2 linked regions of the Luteolibacter sp. Y139 genome follow. The protein of the gene in region 1 binds, or shares a complex with, the protein of each later gene. Links are inferred from orthologs where the notes say so. Each region holds a gene or a part of one and is shown in the gene's direction. Other genes may lie near its edges.

Region 1 (3,309 bases):
CCTCAATGGCAACGAGGTTTACCGTCGGACGGGCTGGACTCAATCCTATGTGGATGAACCGCTTGCGGGTGTTTCCCTGAAGGCGGGTCGGAATGTGATGGCCGTGCATTGCCACCAGAACGGCGGCGGGCAGTACCTCGACGCGGGCCTTCTGAAGACGGTGACGCCGGGCTCGTAAGCTCCGTAATTTTACTCTTCCGAAGATTTCCGATTGCAAACGGCGTCGGTCGGGTTGATGGATGCAAGTAATCACTTGCATGCACCCCGCCAACACTGAAATTACCCCGCTTTCTCCCGCCGCAGAGCGCTTGCTTGATGCTGCGGTCCTCGTCTTCGCGCGGGTCGGCATCAGTGGTGCCACGACGCGGGAGATCGCCAAGGAGGCGGGGGTGAACGAGGTCACCTTGTTCCGCAATTTCCAGAGCAAGCAGGGGCTGCTTGCCGAGGTGCTGAAGCGCGCCTTCTTTCCTTCGAATGAGGTCCAGTTGAAGGGACTTTCCGTCCTCACCGGGGCGACCGTGGAAGAGGTGCTGATGGATTTCGCGGCGGCCGATTTCGAGCGGAAGCGGCGGAACATCGCATTGATCCGGGTGCTCGTCGGCGACGTGCATAATCTCGGCGAAAAGGAGTCGGAGGTGCTCAAGGAGATCTTCCAGCCGTGGAAGCGGGAACTCGCGAACCGGCTGACCGAGGCGAAGGAACTTGGCTTGATCCGTGATGACGTGACCCCGGTCATTGTCGTCGATCAATTGATCGCGATGACCTTCGTTGGGGCGCTGCGCTGCGGTACGATGAAGGCGACGGACTATCCGCCGGAGACGTATTTGAAGGCTTGTGTGGAGACGCTCGCGCGGGGCATCGCGGCAGAGCCGGAGAAAAGGAGGCGTCGTCCATGAGCGCGCCTGCGGCTCTTTATGGTTCGGACCCTTCCTTGCTTTCGCCGCTCGCGGCGCGGCTGCTGGACAAGGGTGTGCTGAAGTGGGCGATCTCGCTGACGGCATCGCTTGGCGCGATCCTGGAGGTGATCGACACGGTCATCACCAATGTGGCGCTTGTGGACATCCGCGGAAATCTCGGCGCGAGCTTGGCGGAGGCAGGGTGGGTTTCCACCGGCTATGCCTGCGCGAACGTGGTGATCATTCCGCTGTCGGCGTGGCTGGGTTTCCGCTTCGGGAAGAAGAACTATTTCATCTTCTCGCTGATCGGCTTCACGCTGGCCTCGCTGCTGTGCGGTATGGCGCCGAATCTCGGTGTGCTGATCTTTGCCCGGGTGCTGCAGGGGCTTGCCGGTGGCGGTTTGTTAGCCAAGGCACAGTCGATCGTGTTCGAGGCATTCTCGGACAAGGAGCGCGCGCTGGCGCAATCGATCTTCGGTATGGGCATCATCGTGGGCCCTGCCATCGGCCCGGTGCTAGGCGGTTGGCTCACGGATAACATGGGTTGGCGCTGGATCTTCTTCATCAATCTGCCGATTGGCATCCTCGCGGTGCTGATGGCGTGGATCTTCATGCCGGCCGACGATGAGAAGAAACTGAAGCGCGGCGGTAGCGTCGACTGGTGGGGGATCGGCTTGCTTGCGGTGGGGCTCGCGAGCTTCCAGATCATGCTGGAGGAAGGGCAGCAGGAGGATTGGTTCGCGTCCGGACTGATCGTGGCCACGGCGATTGCCAGCGTGATCGGCATTGCCCTTTTCGTGTGGCGCGAGCTGGTGACGCCGCATCCGGCGGTGGACCTGCGGGTGCTGCGCTATCGTTCGATGGTTGGCGGCACGATTTACTCGGCGCTGTTGGGTATCGGCATCTACGGGATCATGTTCGCGGTGCCGATTTTCGTGCAGGATTACCTGCACTACACGGCCTTGCAAAGCGGGATGCTGCTGGTGCCGGGCGCGCTGGTTTCGGCGGCGACGATGATGCTGTTCGGCCGCATCGGCGGAAAGGTCTCTCCGCGGATCCTGATCACCATTGGTGCGCTGCTGACTAGTATGACTGGCTTCATGCTGCATGACATCAATCCCTCCACCGGTGCGGCCCAGATCTTCTGGCCGCTGGTGATCCGGGGCATGGGCAGCGTGCTGATCTTCATGCCGCTGAGCATGGCCACGCTGGGACCCTTGGCGAAAAAGGACATCGCTGCGGGTTCGGGGCTCTATAGCCTTACGCGGCAGCTCGGCAGCAGCATCGGCGTGGCGCTGATCACGACACTGCTGGCTCGCCAGGAAGCGGGGCATCGTGCGGTGCTGGTGGAGCGGATCTCGGAATTCCGGCCGGCTTTCGTCGATCGTCTGCAGGCGCTTACCAGCCATTTCTCCGCGCAGGGAATGGATGCCACGGCGGCGCACGATCAGGCGATGAAGCTGATCGACCGCGTGGTCTCCGGCCAGGCAATGCTGGTATCCTTCAGCGATCTCTTCATCGGCGTGGGCGCGCTCTTCATCGTGTCCCTGCCAATCATTCTCCTGTTAGGCGGCAAGAAGGCTGGTGGCGATGCAAAGGAAGCCGCCGCTGCCGCCCACTGAAATTTCAAAACACATCTGACATGTCCGAATCCATCCATCCCGAAGACGCGGTCGCTTATCCCGCGACGCGGAAGAAACGCAGGCCCTTGCTCACGGTGGGCGTCCTTGCCCTGTTAGGCTGCGGCCTTGCCTGGTCCGTTCACACCGCCCAGCTCGCTTTCTCGACCGAGAAGACTGACGATGCCTACATCACCGGTCGCGTTCATCGCATCGCCGCGGGGGTCGAAGGGCCGTTGCTGGAAGTCGTGGCCGATGACAACGAAGAGGTGAAGTCCGGCCAGGTGCTGGCGCGCATCGATCCCAAGGAATACGAGATCCTCGAGAAGCAGGCGATCGCGGCGCTGGAGCAGGCGAAGGCCGGCGAGCTGCAAGCGCAGGCGGCTGCCAGCGAGGCGCGGGCTTCCAGCCGGCAGGCCGATGCCAATATCTCGATGGCGGAGGCCGAGGTGCTGCAGGGCCGCTCGAAGCTCGACCTCGCGCAGAGCACCGACCAGCGCAATGACAAGCTCCTCCGCGGCAGCATGCACGCCATCTCACAGGCCGAGTCGGATGTGTCCCGTAGCGATGTGGCCGCGGCCGAAGCGATTGTGGCGGCTGGTGAAGCGAAGCTTGCGGCGGCCCAGGCCGGGAAAGAAGCAGCGCAGTCCTCGATCCAATCCGCCGAGGCTCGTGTTGTTTCCGCGCAGGCCGACATCGCCGCTGGCAAGGCAGCGATCGAAGAAGCTCGCCGCAAGATCGAACTTACGACCGTGACTGCGCCAGCCGCCGGTCGCGTGGGGAACAAGAACGCC
Region 2 (3,123 bases), on another replicon or contig:
TCATAGTGCTGCATCACACCGACTGTGGGATCAATTGTCTGGTCCACTCGCCTGAGATCCTAGCCAAGCACTTCGGCGTGGAGGCCAGCGGCCTTGATGAGCTGGCGATCACCGATCCCTATCGCTCCGTGGCTCTCGACGTGGCCGCGCTGAAGTCAAATCCCCAACTTCCGGCCGGGGTAATCATTACCGGCATGGTTTACGACGTCTCGACCGGAGTGGTCGAGACGGTAGCCACGACGGGTCCTTCCAACCTCTGAGGATATGACAACGACTCTCTTCCTTCTGTTCGTGGCCGCGATGGCGGTCGTCACCGGCTGGTTGATCTGGCGGAGCTTGAGCAATCGCTTTGCGATCATCGCCACCGTCGCCTTGGCCGCGTGGCTGGCCTACGTCGGCTTGATCGGCCATGCTGGTGTCATCCGGAATACCGACATGAAGCTGCCTGGGGTGGTATTCCTCTTCGTTCCGGTGTTGCTCTTCTTGGCCGTCTTCGTGGTGCGGACACTAGGGGGTAATCTCGTAGCGGTGCCGCTCACAGTCTTGATGGCGCTCCAGAGTTCCCGGGTGATCGTCGAGTTGTTCATTCACCAGCTCTGGCTCGACGGGATCGTGCCGAGGATGCTGACGTATTCCGGTGCGAACGTGGACATTTACGTGGGAGCCACGGCACTGATCGTTGCATGGCTTTCCTCCCACTGGGAACGGGGACGACAGCTCGCTGTGATCTGGAATCTGCTCGGATTACTGGCGCTTGCGAACGTCGTGGTCCGTGCCGTTCTGACTGCTCCCGGACCTCTTCACCTGATTCACGCGGAGGTCCCGAACCTGATGATCGGGACCTTTCCTTACATGTTCATCCCCGGACTTTTTGTCCCGCTCGCCGTGGTCCTCCACGTGTCCGCCTTGAGAGCCGCGATTGCGAAGGGAAGCCGGGCAACAACCTCAGCTACCTGAAAGCCATGCATGCCAAATCACTTCCTGTCGTGCCCGAGATCAGTGACCTGCCTCGTGGCAATAATCCAGCGTCTCCGTCGCCGGCACCTGCTACCCGTCGTCGGTTTACTCCGAAGCGCGCACTCCTGATCGCTGCCGCTGCCGTTACGCTCGTCGGTGTTTCCAAGTGGACCCACGACTGGTGGAGAGTGGGCCGTTTCATGGAGGATACCGATGACGCCTATGTCGGTGGCGATGTGATCGTGATCGCGCCCGAGGTCGCCGGCTTCATCCAGCGCGTTGCGGTGGAGGACAATCAGAGGGTCCACACCGGGGATCTTTTGATCCAGATCGATGACCGTGACTATCGTGCGGCGCTAGCCAAGGCCGATGCCGCGGTGGCGGTGCAACAGGCGGTGCTGGAGAATCTGGAGGCCTCCCGCCATCAGCATCTAGCCGTGATTGCCCAGGCCGAGGCCGATGTGAGTTCGGCAGATGCGGAGATCAATCGCAGTCGTGACGATCAGTCCCGGTTGCGTAGCCTGCTGGCTACTCGCGCCATTTCGCTGCAGGATTCCCAGCAAGCCGACGCCGACTACAAGCGAGCCGAAGCCGCGGGGGTGAAGACACGTGCGGCGCTGGATGCGGCACAGCGCTATCTGGCGATCATTGCCACACAGAAGCTGCAGGGCGAGGCGGCACTGCAGCAGGCCATCGCCCAGCGTGAATCCGCGCGGCTGAATCTCGGCTACACGGAGCTGCGTGCACCGGCGGATGGCATCGTGGGAAATCGCAGCGCCCAGGTCGGTGCGTATGCGAGCACGGGCTCACGGCTTATTTCGGTGGTGACGACCCACGGCCTGTGGGTCGATGCGAACTTCAAGGAAAGCCAGATCGCGGAGATGCACGTGGGCTCTCCTGCATCCGTGCGCATCGACTCGGCTCCCGGCCGGATCTTCCATGGCAAGGTGACCAGCATCGCTCCGGCGACTGGTGCACAGTTCAGCGTGTTGCCCCCGGAGAATGCCACCGGGAATTTCACGCGGATCGTGCAGCGCCTGGCGGTGCGTGTGGAGTTGGATGATAAAGACGCTGCTTCATTCCAGCTTCGGCCCGGACTCTCGGCGAAGGTGACGGTGGACACGCGTGAAAGCGGAGGTGAGTCATGAACGCGCCGGCTTCCACTCCATTCCGCATGCGGGACGTGCTGCCCTTCGTGATCATGTGCGTGGGCATGTTCATGGCGCTGCTGGATATCCAGATCGTGGCTTCATCCTTGCAGGATATCGGTGGAGGACTGTCCGCTTCGAGGGATCAGATCGGCTGGGTCCAGACCGCGTATCTGATCGCCGAGATCATCACCATTCCCTTGTCCGGGTGGCTGACGCGGGTGTTCTCGACACGCTGGCTTTTCACGATCTCGGCGGCCGGGTTCACCATCACCAGCCTGCTCTGCGCGCTTGCCTGGAACATCGAGAGCATGATCGCGTTCCGGGTGCTGCAGGGATTTCTCGGGGCATCGATGATTCCCACCGTCTTCACCTCTTCCTTCCACTACTTCCAAGGGCCGCGCCGGGTTTATTCGGCGGCGGTGATTGGCACCATCGCCTCCATTGCTCCGACCTTGGGTCCTGTCATCGGCGGGTGGATCACTGATGCGCTCGACTGGCGGTGGATCTTCTACATCAATCTCGTTCCCGGTGCGGCGGTTGCGATCTCGGTTCCCTTCCTAGTGAAGATCGACAAGCCGGATCTCTCGCTGCTCAAGCAAGCGGATTACCTCGGGATTGCGCTGATGGCGGTCTTCCTGGGGAGCCTCCAGTATGTTCTGGAAGAGGGCGCGCGCTGGAACTGGTTCGATGACGAGACGATCACGATCTTCGCGGTGATCGCGGCGGTGACGGGCGTGTTGTTCGTGATTCGCTGCCTACGCTTCGCGCATCCGGTGGTGGATCTGAGGGCTTTCGGAAACCGGAATTTCCTGCTCGGCTGTATCCTGTCTTTCATCACCGGCGTTGGTATCTTCGCGACGGTTTACCTCACACCTCTCTTCCTCGGATACGTTCGCGGCTACAGTGCCTGGCAGGTGGGGATCGCGGTTGCTTCAACGGGTGCGGCCTCGCTGATTGGCACGGTGTTTTATATCGTGCTCGCGCGGAAGTTCGATACCCGCTGGCTGATGATGTT

Evidence for each region.
Region 2: the proteins of WKV53_RS16180 (region 1) and WKV53_RS28140 are in contact, whole or in part, in a cryo-EM structure (PDB 8ZAL), measured with the Escherichia coli proteins. The link is inferred for Luteolibacter sp. Y139 from one-to-one orthologs.

The regions. Positions count from the first base shown.
Region 1 is NZ_JBBUKT010000006.1:140,824-144,132, forward strand. Bases 213-3,205 are described here. They hold WKV53_RS16180 (DHA2 family efflux MFS transporter permease subunit), read left to right. Parts: upstream 213-892; coding sequence 893-2,518; downstream 2,519-3,205. Other genes in these bases: WKV53_RS16175 (TetR/AcrR family transcriptional regulator), read left to right, coding at 258-896; WKV53_RS16185 (HlyD family secretion protein), read left to right, coding at 2,539-3,205. In the rest of the region: WKV53_RS16170 (PQQ-dependent sugar dehydrogenase), read left to right, coding at 1-178; more of WKV53_RS16185, read left to right, coding at 3,206-3,309. UniProt on the Escherichia coli protein: Part of the tripartite efflux system EmrAB-TolC, which confers resistance to antibiotics such as CCCP, FCCP, 2,4-dinitrophenol and nalidixic acid.
Region 2 is NZ_JBBUKT010000019.1:66,550-69,672, reverse strand. What follows is about bases 227-3,033. They hold WKV53_RS28140 (HlyD family secretion protein), read left to right. Parts: upstream 227-962; coding sequence 963-2,105; downstream 2,106-3,033. Other genes in these bases: WKV53_RS28135 (DHA2 family efflux MFS transporter permease subunit), read left to right, coding at 2,102-3,033; WKV53_RS28145 (DUF8737 domain-containing protein), read left to right, coding at 265-957; WKV53_RS28150 (carbonic anhydrase), read left to right, coding at 227-260. Also shown: more of WKV53_RS28150, read left to right, coding at 1-226; more of WKV53_RS28135, read left to right, coding at 3,034-3,123. UniProt on the Escherichia coli protein: Part of the tripartite efflux system EmrAB-TolC, which confers resistance to antibiotics such as CCCP, FCCP, 2,4-dinitrophenol and nalidixic acid. EmrA is a drug-binding protein that provides a physical link between EmrB and TolC.